DNA from 4 places in the Arthrobacter sp. 01T419 genome. Region 1 is predicted to be linked to each of the others. Evidence: riboswitches for the same ligand, from Rfam matches in the RefSeq annotation. Region 1 holds a riboswitch; each other region holds the start of a gene.

Evidence for each region. Region 1 has a riboswitch for thiamine pyrophosphate ahead of AC1DLO_RS19620 (ECF transporter S component). Riboswitches for the same ligand answer to the same signal wherever they lie in the genome.
Region 2: linked by a shared signal. The riboswitch ahead of thiO (glycine oxidase ThiO) and the one ahead of AC1DLO_RS19620 (ECF transporter S component) in region 1 are both predicted to bind thiamine pyrophosphate.
Region 3: linked by a shared signal. The riboswitch ahead of thiC (phosphomethylpyrimidine synthase ThiC) and the one ahead of AC1DLO_RS19620 (ECF transporter S component) in region 1 are both predicted to bind thiamine pyrophosphate.
Region 4: linked by a shared signal. The riboswitch ahead of AC1DLO_RS15595 (bifunctional hydroxymethylpyrimidine kinase/phosphomethylpyrimidine kinase) and the one ahead of AC1DLO_RS19620 (ECF transporter S component) in region 1 are both predicted to bind thiamine pyrophosphate.

What each region holds. Positions count from the first base shown of each region.
Region 1 covers NZ_JBFTQF010000017.1:57,767-63,027, forward strand. The annotation lists gene AC1DLO_RS19590 (Na+/H+ antiporter subunit D) at 1-875, shown strand, start outside; gene AC1DLO_RS19595 (Na+/H+ antiporter subunit E) at 872-1,438, shown strand; gene AC1DLO_RS19600 (MrpF/PhaF family protein) at 1,435-1,713, shown strand; gene mnhG (monovalent cation/H(+) antiporter subunit G) at 1,703-2,173, shown strand; gene AC1DLO_RS19610 (DUF4235 domain-containing protein) at 2,170-2,430, opposite strand; gene AC1DLO_RS19615 (NUDIX hydrolase) at 2,491-3,282, opposite strand; TPP riboswitch at 3,477-3,613, shown strand; gene AC1DLO_RS19620 (ECF transporter S component) at 3,689-4,321, shown strand; gene AC1DLO_RS19625 (ABC transporter ATP-binding protein) at 4,321-5,261, shown strand, end outside.
Region 2 covers NZ_JBFTQF010000001.1:628,573-633,833, forward strand. The annotation lists gene thiO (glycine oxidase ThiO) at 1-954, opposite strand, end outside; TPP riboswitch at 946-1,065, opposite strand; gene thiE (thiamine phosphate synthase) at 1,092-1,781, shown strand; gene AC1DLO_RS02945 (RNB domain-containing ribonuclease) at 1,819-3,330, shown strand; gene AC1DLO_RS02950 (DEAD/DEAH box helicase) at 3,619-5,261, shown strand, end outside.
Region 3 covers NZ_JBFTQF010000001.1:16,334-21,594, reverse strand. The annotation lists gene AC1DLO_RS00125 (alpha/beta fold hydrolase) at 1-53, shown strand, start outside; gene thiC (phosphomethylpyrimidine synthase ThiC) at 54-1,874, opposite strand; TPP riboswitch at 1,870-1,977, opposite strand; gene AC1DLO_RS00115 (amidohydrolase family protein) at 2,087-3,181, shown strand; gene AC1DLO_RS00110 (VOC family protein) at 3,260-4,132, shown strand; gene AC1DLO_RS00105 (hypothetical protein) at 4,210-4,653, shown strand; gene rpsP (30S ribosomal protein S16) at 4,848-5,261, shown strand, end outside.
Region 4 covers NZ_JBFTQF010000010.1:118,100-123,360, reverse strand. The annotation lists gene obgE (GTPase ObgE) at 1-1,043, opposite strand, end outside; gene rpmA (50S ribosomal protein L27) at 1,187-1,450, opposite strand; gene rplU (50S ribosomal protein L21) at 1,511-1,819, opposite strand; gene AC1DLO_RS15595 (bifunctional hydroxymethylpyrimidine kinase/phosphomethylpyrimidine kinase) at 2,240-3,760, opposite strand; TPP riboswitch at 3,752-3,848, opposite strand; gene AC1DLO_RS15590 (Rne/Rng family ribonuclease) at 4,009-5,261, opposite strand, start outside.

The sequences.
Region 1 (5,261 bases):
TGGTCCGCACGGAGACGCTTCTGTTTCCAGGGGACACCTTGAACACCCCGTTGATGGTGGTGGCGCTGCTGACCATGCTGGTGGGTATCCTCGGCGCCATAGCCCAGAGCGACATTAAACGTCTGCTTTCCTTCACCTTGGTCAGCCACATCGGGTACATGGTGTTCGGCCTGGCCATGTCCTCCATCGCGGGGCTCGCGGCCGCCGTGTTCTACGTGGCCCACCACATCACCGTCCAAACGAGCCTGTTCCTTGTGACGGGCTTGATCGAGCGCCGCGGTGGGAGCTCTTCGATGGACCGGCTGGGTGGGCTCGCCAAATTGTCCCCGCTCCTTGCGCTCTTGTTCTTCATTCCGGCCATGAACCTCGCCGGAATCCCGCCGTTCTCGGGGTTCCTGGGAAAGCTCGGGCTCTTGCAGGCCGGCATTGCCCTGGGTACGCCTTTGGCCCTTACCTTGGTGGTGGGAGGGGTGGTCACCAGCCTCCTGACCCTGTTGGCGGTCGCCCGTGTTTGGAACCGCGCATTCTGGCGGAAACCCGAGGATGCCGAGTACCCGGACCCCGTCCTGAAGAACACGGCAGGCATCGGTCTGCTCCCACGGACCATGGTGGGGCCAACCGCCGCGCTTGTGGTTTTTGGTGTGGCGCTGACCGTCTTTGCGGGTCCGCTGTTCCAATTGGCAGGCAACTCCGCGGAACAGATGCTGGACCGCACGGCATATATCCGCTCGGTGCTTGGCGAGAAAGCTCCGATGCCGGGAATCGCCGCGCCGCACGGTGACGCGCCAGCGGGCGTTCCGGCAGGCGGAGCTCTGCCGGCCTCGCCAGCAGGCAAGGCTTTGCCGGCCGCGCCAGCGCAAGGAGGTGGAAAGTGAGTCGCAAGCGGATTTCGTTCCGCACCGAGCTGCCGCTGCTGGTCTGGCTGGTGGTCGTCTGGGGTGCCCTCTGGCGGGACTTCAGCCCGGGCAACCTCGTATTCGGTGCCCTGATCGCGGTGGTGGTGGCCAGGATCTTCTACTTGCCTCCCGTGGAACTCAGCGGACGGTTCAACCTGCTGCGGGCTATTCCTTTCGCCGTTGTGTTCCTTGGCAAAGTGGTGGCCGCGAGCTTCCAGGTCATGTACCTAGCGATCTTCCGCGGGCCTTCGGTGACCAACGCAGTCGTCGCTGTCCCACTACGTAGCCATTCCGACCTCATGGTCACAGCCACGGGCCACGTGATTTCGCTGATCCCGGGTTCGCTGGTGGTTGAGGTGGACCGCTCGACGTCTACCCTTTACATCCACGGACTCAATGTCCGCAACGATTCAGACACCGCCAAGCTCCGCCGGGAAGTCCAGGACACGGAGGCCTCGCTGATACGGATCATGGGCACACGGGCGGAAGTGGACGCGCTCCAGGCCGAAGGCTTGTCTGCAACGAGGGGAGCCAGCTCATGAAAGACATCGTGCTGATCGTTACGGCGGTGATTCTGAGCCTCGCGGCGGCTGGCGCGATCTACAGGATCGCCGTCGGGCCGTCACTGTTGGACCGCGTGCTCGCCTCCGACGTGCTCCTGGCCATTCTGGGCGCGGCGCTGTCCATCGACATGGCCGTCAACAGGCACCTCAACAACCTCGTGCTACTCGTGGCGCTGACGTTGATCGGGTTTGTCGGATCGGTGACGGTGGCCCGCTTCGTGGCCGACCGGAGGGGACAGGTCAATGACTCCTAACGCCACCGGAGTGGATGCCGTGATCGACGCCGTCACCGCAGTGCTGCTGATAGCGGGTGCGCTGATGTCATTGGGCGCGGCAATCGGACTGTTGCGCTTCCCGGACCTCATGAGCCGCATGCACGCAGCTACCAAGCCGCAAGTGCTGGGACTGTTCCTTGTCTTGGCAGCGATCGGGCTGCAGATGCGCGAATGGTGGGTTTGGCCGATCCTGGCGGTCGCCTGGATTTTCCAACTGCTGACGGTGCCCGTGTCCGCACACATGGTGGGCCGCGCAGGCTACAGGACGAAGCACCTCCACCCCGAGTTGCTCAGCACAGACGAACTCGAGGCCGTGGTGCTACGTGCGGCTGGTGAGCGGGCAGCCGAGAAAGCTGAAGAAGCAGGCTCGGACGTGCCGCACAGCCGAAACGGCGGGCACACGGGTGGCACCACAGGGAATGGCGGCCCGTCGGCCTAGACGATGTCCTGCGTCTTCGAGAAGCGCGAGATGGCGCGCTGAGTGCTGCGGCTGGCGAGAACTTGGATGACGGTGCTGACGGTGGCCGAAATCAGAGCGAAGGTCAGGGCTGAGCGCAGGCTCGCTTCCATGTCGTCGTGGCCCTTCGGAGGCTTGTTGCCGGTGGACTTTTCCCACAGCGCGTTGACGAGCTTGCTGCCGACGATTCCTGCGCCGATGCTCACACCGGTACCGAGCAGTTTGAAGAGCAGGTTCATTCCGGGACTCCTTGCGGGAGGAAACAGGACCATCCCCAGCCTAACCCCACTTCAGGACAGTTACGGAGCAACGGACGGGGGTTGGCGCCTGAGCCGGAAGAACTCCTGCAAGGCCCCGGGCTCCGGCCGCACGGGAAAGATGTCACGCTCTTCAGCCAACACAGCCTCCACCGTGCCGAGAGCGAGCAGTTCATCCAGCAGGACCAAGGTGGGCGGCATGAGCTTGAGGGTCCCCGCGGCCTCGGCATCAAGAATTCCGCGGACCGGCATCCATAGTGATGACGATGCCTCCGTAGTCTGGTGCTGTGGCTCGGCCCCGGCTGAAGGGCAGGCAACATAGAAGTACGTGTCGAAGCGCTTGGGCTGGTCCTCCGGAGTGACCCAGTTGGCCCACGGGCGAAGGGTTCCGGCGTCGAGCTTTAGCCCGGCCTCTTCGGACACCTCACGTTGCGCGGCCGCCAGCACCCGGCCGGCGTTATGCCGGGCCGATGCGGGCTCGACGGCGATGCTGCTCCGGTGCCATGCGGCCGCGTGCCGCTCGACGACGTCGTCCGCGAAGTCCCAGCCGGTGCTGTCCACGTTGTCCACTCGGCCGCCGGGGAAAACGACCATGCCCGCGGCGAAATCCATCGTGGACACCCGGTGCTGGACGAAGACTTCCAGGCCGCTCGCGGCACCTTGGGAAGCCACCCGGCCGTCAGGACCGGCGGAAGCGCCAGGGCCGGCCGAAGCGTCAGGGCCGGCCGGACCGTCAGTGCTCCCGGGAAGGGGAGCGTCGCGGACCAGGATCACGCTCGCGGCGAGCCTTGGTTCGGACACCGTGGTGCTGTTCGCTTCGCCTATGCCTGCCAAGACCGCTCCTTTGCCAGCTTGCTGCGATGGATTCTGCTGGATCATTCTCCCAGTTCCGGCGCCCGTCCGCGCCACCGCAGGCCTGCGTGCGCTGAGACCACGAATGATCCAGCAGAATCCTTCGTTTCCGACTTTTGTGACCGTCCCGACAACCCTGCCAAGGTGTAAACTGAACCACGCCCAAAAGGGTGGATTGATAACGACAGGGGAGCGCCGCCGTCGGGCTCGCAGCAATGCGGCACGGAGGACGGGCGCTGAGAGTGCGGACAACCGCAGACCCTCGAACCTGATCCGGCTAGTACCGGCGCAAGGGAGTCGAGTTCTCATAGTGTCCGGAACCGGTGCGGCGGAGGCCGCTCGGAGGCAAGCCGAAACACTTTCCCCTCCTGTTCCTCAGGAGGACAAAATGACTGGTATTTCTGCAAAGCCGGGCATCACCAAGCCCGGTTACAACTGGCGTGTCGTGGACATCGTGGTGGCGGCTTTGATCTCCATCGCCGGCGGCGTGATCTTCTGGGCGTGGGACCAGATGGCTGCTCTCGTCTCGACGCCGATGACCGCCGCATACCCGCCGGTGACCGGCATCATTGCTGGCGGCTGGATGATTCCAGCTGTGCTGGGCATGCTCATTATCCGCAAGCCCGGTGCGGCAATTTTCTGTGAGACCGTCGCCGCCACCAGCGAACTCATCATGGGTTCCCAGTACGGCACCACCGTGTTGATGTCCGGACTCCTCCAGGGACTCGGTGCAGAGCTCATCTTCTTGGCATTCATGTACAAGAAGTTCAACCTGCCTGCGTCCCTGCTGGCCGGTGCCGGTGCGGGCCTGTTCTGCGGCTTGAACGATTCCTTCCTGCCGTGGGGCTGGAACATCGCCTACGAAGCCGTCGACAAGCTCGCTTACATCGCGTTCTGCACGGTTTCCGGTGCCGTCATTGCCGGCGCTCTGGCCTGGATCGCCACCCGCGGCCTGGCCAAAACTGGCGTCCTGAGCGCGTTCGCGTCCCGCAAGGCCGCTTCGGAGCCCGTCTTTTCCTGATGCCCAGTCCTGATTCCGGCACCTCCGCTGTGGTGCGACCCGCCGCAATTTCCGCGCAAGGCTGGGGCTGGCGGCACGCGGGCCGCGCCACGCAGGCCATCCACGCTCTGGACCTGAACATTCGTCCGGGAGAGCGTGTGCTGCTGCTTGGCCCGTCGGGCGCAGGCAAGTCGACGCTCCTGCATGCCCTGGCGGGCGTGCTGGGCGAGGAAGGCGACGACGCCGACGAGACCGGCTCATTGCTGGTGGACGGCGTTTCGCCGAGGGCCCAGCGGGGCCGTGCCGGGCTCATGCAGCAAGATCCCGAGACCCAGGTGGTGCTTTCGCGACTGGGTGACGACGTCGCGTTCGGCGCCGAGAATCTTTGCGTGCCGCGGGAAGAGATCTGGAAGCGCGTTGATGAAGCGCTCGACGACGTCGGGCTGCGGAACAGTGCCGCAGGCGGCTTTGCGCTGGACCATCCGACGTCGGCGCTCTCGGGCGGGCAGAAACAGCGCCTTGCGCTGGCTGGCATCCTGGCGATGAGGCCTGGCCTGATTCTCTTGGACGAGCCGACCGCCAACCTGGACCCCGCGGGCGTGCTGGAGGTCCGCGATGCCGTGGGCCGCTGCCTGGACAAGACCGGGGCCACCCTGGTGGTGGTGGAGCATCGAGTCTCCGTGTGGAAAGACCTCGTGGACCGGATCGTGGTGCTCCAGCCGGGGCGCTCCTCTGAGGGAGGGTCCACGCCCGCTGTGCTCTTGGATGGCGATCCGGATACAATGCTGGCGCAAGCAAGGGACATGCTCACTGCTGCGGGCGTCTGGGTGCCCGGGTACGTGCCGGCCACCCGGCCCCGTTCTGGGGCGACGGACGGGGGAGAGCTGCTGCTCGCCACCCAGGAGCTTGCTGTGTCACGTGAGCGGGCGCGCCGCCGAGGATTCACAACCATCCCGCCTGT
Region 2 (5,261 bases), on a different contig from region 1:
GCCGGCTGACACCGGGTTGGCCGATCCCCCGGACGCCGACAAGCCGTCTTCACGTTGCGTCGCGCCGATCACCACGGTCCCGTCGTCGCGGGGGACGATATATACGGGCACTCCGCGCACCATTCCTCGTACGGTGGCGGTAACCAGGGGTTGCAGGTGGTCCGAGACGCGGAGCCGCAGTATGTCGCCATACACCGGACGCAACGGGAGCGACAGGCCATCCGGCAGTCCGTTCAACCGGGCGGCGTGCAGCCCGTTGGCAACCACTGTTTCCGTGGCGAGCACTTTGATGCCTGAGTCCAGCAAAGCCCCGACGACGCGCCCGTCCTCCCACAGGAGGCCAGCCGCAGTGTCCTGGACCGCAAAACCGCCTTCGACTCCCGGAATCCAACTGGAATCGCCGGGCTGGTGGCCTGCCAGCGCGCCCAGAATCGCGGCTGAAAGCCGGCGCGGATCCACTTGGTGGTCGCCTGGGATGTGGAAGGCGCAGGAAATTTGCGGGCTCAACAGAGGCTCGCGCTCCCGTGCCTCGCGTACCGGCACGGATTCCACCACCAGGCCGTTGGCCAACTGGACGTCCCGGAGGTCGGCGAGCGCCCGGCGGTCCGCAGCGTCCGCGCCGACGGCGAGGGTCGGCGTCGTGCGGTATCCCGTGCTGCTTCGGGTACTTGAGCCGGTCACATTGCGTTCGAAGTCCGGCCACATTGCCGACGATTCGAGCATGAGTTCCAGGAGGTCCTCTTCCTGGTAATGCAGTTCGCTGACGGGCGCCAACATGCCCGCTGCCGCGAAGGTAGCGCCGCTGGCCGGTGCGGGATCGATCAGAACAACCGAGCGGCCGGATCTCCGGGCTTCCCACGCAATGCCGAGGCCAATGACACCGCCACCGATCACCGCCACATCCGCGTGCAGAGGCTCGTGCAGGGGTTCGTGTTGAGTGTTTACTTCGTCCATGGGGTCCTTCCCTACGCCGGTACTAGCCGGATCAGGTCAAGCGGTCGGCGCTGAAGCCCTCTCAGCCGCGCGGCGATTGTGACTGCCGCCGCAGCTCCCGCGGTACCAGCCCAGTTTAGAGGAACTACTCTGTTTCCATGACCCAGCATGATGTCCACACCACTGCCCGCCTGTACCTATGCACCGACGCCCGCAAGCAGCAGGGCGACTTTGAGCAGTTTGTCGATGCCGCGTTCGAGGGCGGCGTGGACATCATCCAGCTGCGGGACAAGACCATTGAGGCGGCCGAGGAACTGGAGCTGCTGGAGGTCCTGCATTCCGTGGCGCACCGTCACGGCCGTCTCTGGGCCGTCAACGACCGAGCGGACGTGGCATCCCTCTCGGGCGCTCCGGTGTTCCATATCGGCCAGAAGGACATTCCGCTGCGCTCGGCGCGGAAGCTGCTCCACGACCCCACCATCATCGGTCTCTCCACGCACACCCCAGAACAAATTGACGCTGCCATCGCCGCTTCGCCTGGCCGCAGCGGACTGGACTACTTCTGTGTCGGACCGGTATGGGCAACCCCCACCAAGCCGGGGCGCTCCGCCGTCGGACTCGACTTGGTGAAGTACGCCGCCAACGCCGTAAAGAAGGCAGACGAAGAGACGGTGGGCGGCGTTGTGCTCCCTTGGTTTGCGATCGGCGGCATCGATCTGAGCAACGTTGAGGAAGTGGTGCGAGCCGGTGCCAGCCGCATCGTCGTGGTGCGGGCCATCACTGACGCAGAGGATCCGACGGCGGCTGCCCAGGCACTCCTGGCTGCCCTGGACGCTGCGGCGGCCTAGCAAGACTCCACGGGATTTTGGCGTTACCCTGACTTTCGTGTCACATCAGCGGATAGCCCCGAATGTCAGTGAAACGCCGAACACGCTCGCAGAGGCGCTCGCGGCGCTTCGAACTGAGCTTGAGCTGCCCGCTGGCTATCCCCTCGACGCGCTGCGCGACGCCGAAGCTGCGGTTTCCGGCCATGCGCTGCCGACGCAGGACCGCACGGACATTCCGTTCATCACGATCGATCCGGCATCTTCCACGGACCTCGACCAAGCCCTTTTCATTGAGCGATCCGGCGATGGTTACCGGGTTCTCTACGCGATCTCCGACGTGCCCTCTTTTGTGACTCCGGGAGGGGCGCTCGACGCCGAGACCCGCCACCGCGGGCAAACGTACTATGCCCCCGATGGGCGTATACCGCTGCACCCCGAGATCATCAGCGAGCGCGCGGCAAGCCTGCTGGCTGGCCAGACCTGCGGCGCGTTCGTATGGGACTTCGAGCTCGACGCCGACGCGGAGTTCCGCACGGTCTCCGTGCGTCGGGCCAGGGTGCGCAGCCGCGCCAAGCTCAACTACAAGGGAGTCCAGGCCGAGATTGATTCGGGAACAGCCGGTCAGGTCCTGCAACTCCTCAAGGAGGTTGGGCTCAAGCGAGTGGAACTCGAACGCCGCCGCGGCGGAGCCAGCCTGAACATGCCGGAACAGGAAATCGTCCAGTTGCCCGACGGCGAGGGGTACAGGATCGTTGCGGCTCCCCCGCTGCCGGTAGAGGACTGGAACGCCCAGATTTCGCTGATGACCGGGATGGCCGCCGCCCAGCTGATGCTCGACGGAAAGGTGGGAATCCTGCGCACCATGCCCGCCCCCGATGAGCGCTCGTTGCTCCATTTCAAGCGCCAGACCGGGGCGCTTGGCAAACCCTGGACCGGCGGGATCAGCTACGGCGAATATCTGCGGACCCTCGATGGCAGTGATCCGCGGCAACTGGCCATTCTCCATTCGGCGGGAATGCTCTTCCGTGGCGCCGGCTACACGCCTTTTGACGGCGAGGTGCCGGACAGCGTCATGCAGTCGGCCATTGGCGCCCCCTATGCACACGCGACCGCGCCGCTGCGGCGGCTCATCGATCGCTTTGTGCTGGTCATCTGCGAAGCGCTGAGCAACGGGACCGAGATCCCCGCATGGGCACGGAACGCCCTCCCGAGCCTGCCGCAAATCATGGCCTGGTCAGACCAGCTTGCCAACCGGATGGAGCGGCTGGCTTTGGACACGGTGGAGGCTGCGCTTCTGGTAAACCATATCGGCCAGGAATTCGACGCCGTCGTCATCTCCGGATCGAAACCCGCCAAGAACAACGGCAACGGCAACAACGGGAATGGAAATGGCAATGGGAACGGCAACGGGAACGGAGTTCCACGCGGCCCTTTCGGCATCGTCCAGATCGCCGAGCCCGCAGTCACCGCTCGCTGCGACGGTGAAATGGAGTCCGGCACGAAGGTCCGCGTGAAGTTGCTCGACGCGGACATCGCGACCCGCCAAATCACCTTCGAACTCCTCGCCTAGCCCTGATCGTCCGCAGGCTTGGGACCACGATCCGGGGTTTACGGCCCCCAGACGCTAGACTGTGTGAGTAGTAATGGATGCCCGGTCGTTGATTCAGTTAATTTTTTGACATCAACAAGCCCGCCCCTACGCGATCTTGAGATACACCAGCTGGTCACCAGTGCCAGTATTTAGATAGCCCGCGATCGGCTTCCACTGGATTTGCTTGCGCCCATTCGTGCTCCGGAACGGCCCTGCCACCACCGTTGAGCACGCAGCGCAGCCCAAATGAATAAGGAAAACTCCACTGTGAGTGAATTGCACACCCATGAAGTTCTGACAGACGGAACCGAAACGATCGAACCCGAGGAAACCATTTCCTCGGACGAAACGCCGCACGAGATCGCAGAAAAGTCCTTCGCCGACTACAACGTCCGCGCCGACATCGTTGAATCGCTCGCCGACGCCGGAATCACCCACCCCTTCCCCATCCAGGCCATGACCCTCCCGGTAGCCCTCGGCGGACACGACATCATCGGCCAGGCCAAGACCGGTACCGGAAAGACCCTCGGCTTCGGCATCCCGGCGCTGCAGCGCGTCGTCGGACCAAGCGACGCCGGCCATGACAAGCTCGCAGTTCCCGGCGCACCGCAGGCCCTGGTGATTGTTCCTACCCGCGAACTCGCCGTTCAGGTGGCCAACGACCTCCAGACGGCGTCCCGGAAGCGCAACGCGCGCATCGCCACGATCTACGGCGGCCGTGCTTACGAACCGCAAATCGAAGCCTTGCAGAAGGGAGTCGAGGTGGTTGTCGGTACTCCCGGCCGCCTGATCGACCTCTACAAGCAGAAGCACCTGAGCCTCAAGAACGTTCGCATGGTGATTCTCGACGAAGCAGACGAGATGCTGGACCTCGGCTTCCTTCCGGACGTCGAGACCCTGATTGCCGGCACTCCAGCCGTCCGCCAGACCCTGCTCTTCTCGGCCACCATGCCTGGCCCGGTCATTGCCATGGCCCGTCGCTACATGACGCAGCCCACGCACATCCGTGCCGCGGACCCGAACGACGAAGGCTTGACGAAGCGCGACATCCGCCAGTTGATCTACCGTGCCCACAGCATGGACAAGACCGAGGTCGTCGCTCGCATCCTGCAGTCCCGCGGCCGCGGCCGGACCATCATCTTCACCAAGACCAAGCGCACCGCCGCCAAGGTTGCCGAGGAACTCGTGGATCGCGGCTTCGCTGCCGCGGCCATCCACGGCGACCTCGGCCAAGGTGCCCGTGAACAGGCGCTGCGCGCCTTCCGCAACAACAAGGTCGATGTCCTCGTGGCCACCGATGTCGCGGCCCGTGGCATCGACGTTGACGACGTCACGCACGTCATCAACTACCAGTGCGTCGAAGACGAGAAGATCTACCTGCACCGCGTTGGACGCACCGGCCGCGCCGGCAACAAGGGCACCGCCGTCACGTTTGTCGATTGGGACGACGTCCCCCGCTGGGCCCTCATCAACAAGGCCCTGGGCTTGAATTCCCCCGAGCCTGTTGAGACATACTCTTCGTCCCCGCACCTGTTCTCCGACCTGGACATTCCGGAAGGCACTAAAGGCCGTCTCCCCCGCAACCAGCGCACCCTTGCGGGCGTCGACGCCGAGGTCCTCGAAGACCTGGGCGAGACCGGCAAGAAGAACTCCCGTTCCGGTGGCGATTCCGGGCGTGGGCGCTCCAGCCGAGACGGCGGACGCGACAGTGGCCGCCGCGGCGCGAAGTCCGGCGACGCTCCCTCTCGCGAGGGCGGCGGCGAGGGTGGACGCAACCGCACCCGCCGCCGTCGTACGTCCGAGGGCGAGGCAGCCCCTGCCGAAGGTACCGCTCAGTCTGCCGAACCCCAGTCCGGTCAGCCCGGCGAGGGCGCGGACAAGCCTGCACGCGCTCGCCGTTCCCGCACCCG
Region 3 (5,261 bases), on a different contig from region 1:
TCCGTTCCTTCATTGCGGACGTCAGCCGCGCCGGGTCGGTCCAGGCTTCCTGATCAGTTCAGGCTTCCTGACTTCGCTCCTGAAGGAACTTCCAGCTCAGGCAGGTAGACCTTGCCGCCGGAGGCCAGGAATTCCTCGCTCTTTTCGCGCATGCCGCTGTACATTTCCGCGATGGCTGCTTGGGAATCCGCTGAACCGTATTCGTCGCGGATGTCCTGGCTGATGCGCATGGAGCAGAATTTCGGTCCGCACATGGAGCAGAAATGCGCTGTCTTGGCCGGTTCGGCAGGAAGGGTCTCGTCATGGAACGACTCCGCCGTGACTGGATCCAACGACAGTGCGAATTGGTCGCGCCAGCGGAACTCGAAGCGGGCCTTGGACAAGGCGTCGTCGCGTTCGTGGGCGCCGGGGTGTCCCTTGGCGAGGTCGGCAGCATGGGCAGCGATTTTGTACGTGATCACGCCGGTCTTGACGTCGTCCTTGTTCGGCAGGCCCAGGTGTTCCTTGGGTGTGACGTAACACAGCATCGCGGTTCCGTAGCGGGCAATCTCCGTGGCACCGATGGCCGAAGTGATGTGGTCGTAGCCCGGCGCCACGTCGGTGACGAGCGGGCCCAAGGTGTAGAAGGGCGCGCCCTTGCACAGTTCCTGCTGGCGTTCCACGTTCTCCCGCACCAAGTGGAACGGAATGTGGCCCGGCCCTTCGACCATGACCTGCACGTCAAACTCCCAGGCCCGCATGGTCAGTTCGGCCAAGGTGTCCAGCTCGGCGAACTGTGCGGCGTCGTTGGCGTCCGCCGTCGCTCCCGGGCGCAGTCCGTCGCCGAGAGAGAAGGCGACGTCGTACTTGGCGAAGATTTCGCAGAGTTCGTCGAAGTGGGTGTACAAGAAGTTTTCCTCGTGGTGGGCCAGGCACCAGCCCGCCATGATGGAGCCGCCGCGGGAAACGATGCCGGTCACGCGGTTGGCGGTGAGCGGCACGTACCGCAGCAGCACGCCGGCGTGGATGGTCATGTAGTCCACACCCTGCTCGCACTGTTCAATGACGGTGTCGCGGAAAATTTCCCACGTGAGTTTGTTGGCTTCGCCGTTGACCTTCTCCAGCGCCTGGTAGATGGGCACGGTGCCGATCGGCACGGGGGAGTTGCGGATGATCCATTCGCGGGTGGTGTGGATGTCGTCGCCCGTGGACAGGTCCATGACCGTGTCTGCGCCCCATTGCGTGGCCCACTGCAGCTTGTCCACTTCTTCGGCGATGGAACTGGTGACGGCCGAGTTGCCGATGTTGGCGTTGATCTTCACCAGGAAGGCCTTGCCGATGATCATCGGCTCGGATTCCGGGTGGTTGATGTTGTTGGGAATGATGGCCCGGCCGGCGGCGACTTCGCTGCGGACCAGTTCAACATCGCAGTTTTCGCGAAGTGCCACGAACTGCATCTCGGGCGTCACCATGCCCTGCTTGGCATAGTGCATCTGGGTGACAGTCTTGCCTTCGACGGCGCGGCGGGGCACCGGCTGTGCGCCCTTCCACTCCGCGGAGGCGGCGCCGCGGCGCACGGCCGACTTGCCGTCGTCGAGCAGGTTCCGTTCACGTCCGCTATATGCCTCGGTGTCGCCGCGCGCTTCGATCCACTCGCTGCGGAACGGCTCAAGGCCGACCACCGGATCACTCCCGGGCCCCGCGGTACGGTACACCTGGAAGGGCGCATTCGCCTCGCCGTTGGGGGACGGTTCCAGGGCGATTTCCGTGACCGGTACCCGGATTCCCGCCTCGGCATCCTCCAGGAACGCGAGGGAATGCGACTTGAGGGATTGGGTCACTTCCTGCGCTGATCCGTTTTGGGTAGGGCTCAGCTGTGTTTCTTTGGTACTCAAAGGATTACTCACTTCCTTCGCCGGCATTACCCGGACAGGTTCAACGGTCGCAGGCTGCATCAGCCCGATCTCAGCCCTTGCAAGGGCCCCCGTGTGGTCGTAGACGAAGCTACCACAGCCGTTGGTACCTACGACAGATGTGACTTAGGACAGATGTGACCCAGGACAGATGTGACCGAGCAGGCGATCGCGCCGGAGTTTAGTGTGGAAGCATGCCAGAAATCATCGAGTTCAGCGGCACCGTCCTCACAGGGCCCAGGGACGAACGGCGCGGGCTCTGGTCGGTCGACGGACGGCTGACCTTTCTGCGGCCTGCTGCCGCGCCGAGCGTTGTCCTGGACGGATGGGTGCTCCCCGGCCTTGTCGACGCCCACTGCCATGTTGGACTGGGAAAGGGCGGAGCTGTTGACGAGGAGACCGCGCGCCTTCAGGCAATGGCGGACCGGAACGCCGGGACACTTTTGATCCGCGACGCCGGCTCCGCAAGTGACACACGCTGGCTGCAGCGCCGGACGGACATGCCGAGGATCATCCGCGCGGGCCGGCACATCGCCAGGCAGCGCCGGTACATCCCCGGGCTGGCAGAGGAAGTCGAGCCGGAAGATCTGGTGGAGGCCGTACGCAAGCAGGCCCGGTCCGGAGACGGTTGGGTCAAGATCGTAGGAGACTGGATCGACCGCTCGCTCGGGGACTTGGGTCCGTCCTTTCCGGCCGCCAGCGTCAAGGACGCCGTCTCAGCCGCGCACGACGAGGGAGCTCGGGTGACGGCCCATTGCTTCGCCGAAGGAACTATCGACGACATGCTCGACGCCGGCATCGACTGCATCGAGCACGCCACCGGCCTCCTGCCGCATCACATTCCGCGGTTGCTCGACCAGGGGGTGCCGATTGTCCCGACGCTCATCAACATTGCTACCTTCCCGGTCATCGCCAAGCAGGCTGAGACAAAGTTCCCGCGCTACGCCACCCATATGACCGAGCTGTGGGAGCGTCGTTATGAGCGGGTCCGCGAGGCATTCGACGCCGGAGTGCGCGTGTATGCCGGGACTGACGCCGGCAGTGTCATCAAGCATGGCCGTATCGGCGAGGAAATCCTGGAACTACACCAGGCCGGATTGCCGACGGCCGCTGCGCTCGATGCTGCCTGCTGGTCCGCCCGCGAGTGGCTGGGTGCCGACGGCATCAGCGAAGGTGCCAATGCCGACGTCGTGCTGTACGCAAAAGATCCCCGCGCGTCCCTTGAGGTGGTGCTGGAGCCGCAAAGCACCGTGCTCAGGGGGCGCATTTCGGGAAGTGACCAGCATTAGGAATAAATTGAAGCTTCAAGTAATTTAGATAGATAGAGGTTGCCGAAGGGCGGCGCCACAAGAAGCCGGGAGTTTCACATGACCACCACATCCAGCCAGGATCTCCTTCCTGCCGAGCTCACCATGGGCACTGTCATGCTCAAGGTGGGGGACATGAAGCTCATGAGCGACTACTACCAGCGGGCACTGGGGCTGGACGTCGTCGCCGAGCAGGATGGCGGACTCTACTTCGGCAGGGTCGGCAAGCCGCTGGTTCACTTGGCTCCGGCCTCCGGCCTCCAGATCCCGGGCCGCGGCGAAGCTGGACTCTTCCACACGGCTTTGCTCTTCGAAGACCAGTCCTCGCTCGCCGCCACCGTTGCCTCCGCCGCGCAGTACGAGCCCCACGCTTTCGTCGGCAGTGCGGACCATCTGGTCAGTGAGGCCTTCTACTTCACCGATCCCGAGGGCAACGGCATCGAGCTCTACTACGACAAGCCCCGCGAAGGCTGGGAGTGGAACGGCACGTCCGTTGTCATGGACAGCCTGCCCCTCCCTCCGCAGCGCTACCTCCAGCAGTACCTGAGCGAAAAGGCGGTGACCGGCCAGCACGAGGCAGGCGCCGGCGTCGGGCATGTCCACCTCCAAGTGGGCGACGTGCAGACTGCCCACGATTTCTACGTCGGCACTTTAGGCTTCGAGAAGACCGCCGGTTGGCATGGGCAGGCCTTGTTCGTCTCCGCAGGCGGCTACCACCACCACATGGCCATGAATGTCTGGAACAGCCGCGGCGCCGGCCCGCGCAAGGACACGCTGGGCCTTGGCGAGGTTGTGATTGAAGTCCCGTCAGGGGACGACGTCGGCGCGCTCGCCGATCGCCTCAAGGTTGCCGGCATTTCGTCCCACCACACGGGCCAGGAGTTGCGCTTCGAGGATCCATGGCGCAACCGGCTGCGGGTCGCCGTCCGCTAGGCTGGAGTTTGCGGCGTGGCGCATACCTTTCGGCCACGCCGCAGCTCCGTCGGCACGAATGAATGAGGGTAGTTTCCATGGGCTTTGCTGAAATCTTTGTTGCCACCCACGATGAAGCACTCAAGAGGGCCGCCGCCCTGGAGAAGGGCAGTGACGTTTCCGGTGCTGCGGTACGGATCCCGGGAATCAGCGATTTCGAAGTAGAACAGCTCGGCGACCTCGCAGGCACTGCCGTGCACGCGGCCGGCGCCGATTACGAGTTGGCCCTGGTGGACGTCACCAGTGACGCTTTGCTGGGTGTTCCAGGGGCCATGGTGCGTGCATTGTCCGAACTTCTCAGCTACGAGACTGAGGGCGAAGGCAGTGTCCTCGACGACGTCGCCGAGCGCTGGGCAGCCCAAGAGGATATGCCCTTCGATGCCCAGCAGTCCCGCCTTTATGTGCAGCAGTTGGCGGCCCTCGCCAGCGACGTCGAGAAGGCCGAGCGCGCCGGTCTTTACGTCTGGTCAGCCGAGCAGTAATTCCGGGGTAACCCGCCACACGGGCACGTAGTTCGAAATACCGTCTGCCATCTGGCACAATGGACAGGTACTCGATCCGCGCGGCCCCTCTCTCCGTGTGTGCATCTTGTCCTTCGAACCCTCAAGTATGGCCCGCCCCACGGGTGCAGAACGACGGGCTCAACCCCGTTTCAGAAACAGGAGTGACCACAAAAGTGGCCGTAAAGATTCGCCTTAAGCGCTTTGGTAAGATGCGCGCACCGTACTACCGCATCGTCGTCATGGACTCCCGCTCCAAGCGCGATGGCCGTGCGATCGAAGAGATCGGCAAGTACCACCCCACCGAGGAGCCCTCGTACATCGAGGTTGCCTCCGAGCGGGCACAGTACTGGCTGTCCGTCGGCGCCCAGCCGACCGAGCAGGTCGCTGCGATCCTCAAGATCACCGGTGACTGGCAGAAGTTCAAGGGTCTCCCGGGCCAGGAAGGCACGCTGAAGACCAAGGTCGCCAAGCCTGCGTTCGTTGCACCGGAGAAGGGTTCCGTTATCATCCCGGAAGCCATCACCAAGAAGGCCAAGCAGTCGGAAGCAACTGAAGCTCCCGCTGACGCTGAAGCAGAGACCACCGAG
Region 4 (5,261 bases), on a different contig from region 1:
GCCTTGCGGGCAGCCATGACAATCTCGCCCATGGCGAAGCTCAGTTGGCGCAGGCCCTCATGGCTCGTGGCGGACACTTCGAAGACGCGGTAACCGCGCCCTTCAAGCTCCGGACGGACGAACTCCGCCATGTCCCGCCCATCGGGCAAGTCCACTTTGTTCAGCACTACGAGCTTGGGGCGTTCGTTCAGGGGGACCACTTCGCCGTCGACGCCGGCATAGCTCATGTCCACCGCGTATTTGTCCAGCTCCTGCTCGATGATCGCGAGATCCGAGAGGGGGTCCCTGTCCGATTCCAAGGTTCCACAGTCCAGGACGTGCACCAGGGCGGCACAACGCTCCACGTGGCGCAGGAAGTTGTGGCCCAGGCCTTTGCCCTCGCTCGCACCTTCAATCAGTCCGGGAACATCGGCAATGGTGAATCGAACGTCGCCGGCCTGGACTACGCCAAGGTTGGGGATCAGGGTGGTAAACGGGTAGTCGGCGATCTTGGGACGCGCGGCGGACATCGCCGCGATGAGGCTGGACTTTCCTGCCGAAGGGAAGCCGACCAGCGCGATATCCGCAATGGACTTCAGTTCAAGGACGATGTCGCTGGAGTCGCCTTCGATGCCCAGAAGCGCGAACCCGGGGGCGCGGCGCTTCTGCGAAGAAAGGGAGGCATTGCCTAGGCCGCCTTGCCCGCCTGCAGCTGCGACGAACTCGGTGCCTTCGCCTACGAGGTCAGCCAAGACCACGCCGTCCTTGGTCTTGACCACGGTGCCGTCAGGGACTGGAAGCACAAGGGTTTCACCGTTCTTGCCGCCGCGCCAGTCACCCATGCCCGGGCCGCCGTTGGTCGCGTGGCGGTGAGGTGCGTGGTGGTAGTCAAGCAGCGTGGTGGTCTGGGAGTCAACGCGCAGGATGACGTCGCCGCCGTTGCCGCCGTTGCCGCCGTCGGGACCGCCGAGGGGCTTGAATTTCTCGCGCTTAACAGAGACACAGCCGTGGCCGCCTGTTCCGCCGGATACGTGAAGTACTACCCGGTCTACGAAGGTCGCCACGTGTTTCTCCTCTTTGTGGAATTACTGCTTCCAATAACTGTTGTCGACTGATGTGCCGACGCGCGCCCTAGTAAATTCTAGTGCGGTTAAAAAGACAGATGGAGCGGGCCATACGGCCCGCTCCACCCGTTCAGAACTTGTTATTACTCTGCAGCTGCAGCAGCAACGATGTTCACGACGCGACGGCCACGGCGAGTACCGAACTCAACCGCACCGGCCTGCAGTGCGAACAGGGTGTCGTCGCCACCGCGGCCGACACCGGCGCCCGGGTGGAAGTGGGTGCCACGCTGGCGGACGATGATCTCGCCTGCGGAAACGACCTGGCCACCGAAGCGCTTTACGCCAAGGTACTGGGCGTTGGAGTCACGACCGTTGCGAGTGGAGCTCGCGCCTTTTTTATGTGCCATTTGAAATGCCTGCCTTTAAATTCTGGGGAATCTGTTGAAAACCTGAACAGCAACCAGTGGTTACTTGATACCGGTGATCTTGATCTTGGTCAGTTCTTGACGGTGACCCTGGCGCTTCTTGTAGCCGGTCTTGTTCTTGAACTTCTGGATGACGATCTTCGGACCACGGAGGTCTTCGAGGATCTCAGCCGTAACCTTGACCTTGGCCAGGTCCGCAGCGGCGGACGTGACTTTGTCACCGTCCACCAGGAGCAGTGCGGGCAGCTCAAGGGTGCTGCCGGCTCCACCGGGGACGCGGTTCAGGGTTACGTAGTCTCCAACGGAAACCTTTTCTTGGCGGCCGCCTGCGCGGACAATCGCGTACACCACTTGGGCACTCACTTCTCTCGACGTTTATTACTAAATTTGCGTGCGGAACCCCGATCCGAAAACGGGCCTGGTTCACGCTGTGCCTCAACGCCGTGGACTCCGGTACGGAATCCATGAGTCATCCCTCGAACAGTTCCAAATGAAAGGTCAGTTCCAAGTGAACGGTTTCTGGGGGCATAACCCAAGTGTTGGCGTAAGCACCGAAGATCTAGATTACGCTAGTTTCGCCTTCGGCTGCAAATGAGGCCAGGTCCGGAGGCTGCCACGTGATGGCTGCCACAGACTGGCTATGCCGCCATCCGGTACCGTGCCCGTCCACCTTACCCTGCCGGCCGGGAAAAGCTCGGATCCTCACTCCGACACGCTGCAGCGCCCGCCGGAACAGTCCTTCGTCCCGTCCTTCCGCAACAGGAACCAAGCTCAGCCGTGCAGCCTTGGAGCATCGAAGAATGCCGTTTCGTAGCGGCAAGACTGGGAGAATGCTTCCATCATCGCAGCCCTCTCCCCAGGGGAAGCCGCCTGCGCAGCGGCATCCGTGATGTCGATCGCTTTGCGGGTAGCCTCGGCAAACGCCTCGTCGGCATAGGTGCGCAGCCAGTCCGCGTAAGGGTGCTCAGCCGGGGCTTCCGCCTGAAGATAGCCATGATGGAGTTGCTGTCCCACCTCGGCGTACAACCAGTAGCAGGGCAGGACAGCGGCCAGCAAAACGGCATAGCTGCCCGACGCCGATGCCGCCAGCAAGTGGTCCACATAGGCTTTGGTGACGGGTCCCTGTACTCCGCTGACCTGACGTCCACTGAGCCAGTTCCGGTGCAATTCAGACTCGACTTCAAGGCACATCTGCGCGCCGCGAGCCCAGAACAACTGTTCTGTTTCGCTCGGGGCCAGGGCGCTTGCTCGGGCCAGGACGCGGGAGTAGCCGTTGAGATAGATGGCATCCTGGGCCAAGTAATAGGCAAATTGCCCTTCGCCGAGCGCGCCGGACTGCAGGTCCCGGATGAAGACCAGGCCATAGATGGCCTCGAGCTCCGTTTGGGCGGCGTCCCACATCCTGGCGGCGAAAGCACCCGGCTGGAGGGCGTTCTGGTGCGCATGGAAGTGGTGGATCGGCCCGTTGCCGTTCCCCACTTCCAGCACTCCGGACTGGGTCAGCGCCTCCTGGAGCCAGGGCTTCACAACGTGCAGGGCCGACTCCCAATCGCCAAGCCGCGCCTTGGCCGTCGCCATCGCCGAGGACAGCGAACATCCTGTGCCATGGCTGTTGCGGGTCTCCACCCTGGGGCCGGCAAATTCCACTACGTCCTGGCTGAGGAGTCCTCCGGTGTTGACCAGCGCGTCCGGGCAGCTGGTTCCCTGCAGATGGCCGCCCTTCACCAAAACGGTGTTTCCGCAGGCTGCGGCCAAGCGCTTGCCCTGCTCCAGCGCCGATGCCCAGTCAGTGGCCTCAGGTTCGCCGAGCAGCACGGCCAATTCGGGAAGGTTGGGGGTAATCAAGTCAGCGAGGGGCAGGAGTTCCCGCAACGCGGTTTCAGCTGACTCCGCCAGGAGCCGGTCGCCGCTCGTGGCAATCATCACCGGGTCCAAAACCACGATGGCGGGGCGAACCTCGCCGAGCCAGCGGCGGACCTCGTCGATGACCGCGGCGTCGCCGAGCATGCCGATTTTGACGGCGTCGACAGCGATGTCCTCGCTGATGGCGTCCAGCTGCTGGCGTAGGAACTCCACGGGAGGCACGTGAACGGCAGTGACTCCCTGCGTGTTCTGTACCGTGAGCGCCGTGATGACCGCCATGCCGTAGCCGCCGTTGGCTGCGATGCTCTTCAGATCGGCTTGGATCCCGGCACCGCCCGAAGGATCGGAACCGGCAATGCTGAGGACCCTGGGAACGGCGCGGCGGACGGTATTGAGCGGGTAGACAGCTGAATGCGCTGGAACAGTCATGCGAGACATCCCTTCGCCGGTGCTAACCGGACAGGTTCAACGGGTCTGGTCTCAGCCGGCTTGGTGCGCGGCACCCCGTGTCAGTCCCCTAGCTTAACCCGGATCACTCCTGCACTAGTGAAATGGACCGGTCATAATGTCTGGCGAAATCGATTACTGGACCGGAGGCTTCAGCGGTCCGGGAACGCCGAAGCCCCGGCACCTTCCATTGGAGTAGAAGGTGCCGGGGCTTCGGACAGGGACTGTTTCTAGAGCTCGGACTTGGGGACGCCGACACCGAGGATGATCGGCTCGGCTGCTGTAGTCGTTTTGGCTGGGGCAGCGGCTGGCGCCTTAGCCTCGTGCGCAGTTCCACCCGAGGCAGCCGCGGCGACCTCGTGGTGCTCCACGTTGGTGGCGTTGGCAGCACCCTGTGCCCGGCTGGCACTACGGTTGCGCCGGCCACGGCGCCCGCGCGTTCCGGACTCCGGGGATTCCCCGGCTTCCCCGGCGGACAGCCCTGCCGGAGATTCCTGGGTTCCCGTCGCCTTCGCCTCGGTATCAGGAGCCTCGCCGAGGCCCGCAAACGCCTGTGCCAACAGATCCAGGCTCATGGCAGGCGCCCCATTCGCCGGCTCTTCGTGGTGAACGAAGGGCAACGCGACCTCTTCGCCGCCGAACCGCAGCACCGGCTTAGAGCGCTCCTCAGTAACTGAACCGGAGGCCTCCTTGGCGACAGCTGCGATCACGGGAGCCTGAACGGGAGCTGCCTCGGCCGCGGGGGCAGCTCCGGCCTCGGGCGTGCCTGCCAACGATTCCGCGGCGTGGTGGAGCTCGTCGTCGTGCAAGTGGGCGGCGTGGGCCGCGGCGGCGATGGTGGCAAGTGCTGCGCGGGTGGCTGCCTGGCGGCTTGGATCAGTGGATTCCACGGTGTGGACCGGCACAGGAGGGGTGATCGGGAGCTCAGTGGTCCCTTGCCCCGCGCCCCTGCCACGGCGGCGCTTGCGCTGCTCCGGACGGGTGGCCGGCTGTGATTCGGTACGCGGGTGGTGATGCTCGGCGGCCACAACGTTGGCCCGACGGTGCTCCACTGGCTCGTCATGGGTGACGATTCCGCGTCCCGCACACGTTTCGCACTGCTCGCCGAAGACCTCAAGCAGGCCGGTGCCCATGCGCTTGCGGGTCATCTGGACTAGGCCAAGAGAGGTCACTTCGGCAACTTGGTGCTTGGTGCGGTCCCGGCCAAGGCACTCGACCAAGCGGCGCAACACGAGATCGCGGTTGGATTCGAGGACCATGTCGATGAAGTCGATGACGATGATTCCGCCGATGTCACGCAAACGCAGCTGGCGGACCACTTCTTCGGCAGCCTCAAGATTGTTCTTGGTGACGGTCTCCTCGAGGTTACCGCCGCTGCCGGTGAACTTCCCGGTATTGACGTCAACAACCGTCATGGCCTCGGTACGGTCGATCACGAGCGAACCACCGGAGGGCAGGAAGACCTTGCGATCCAACGCCTTGT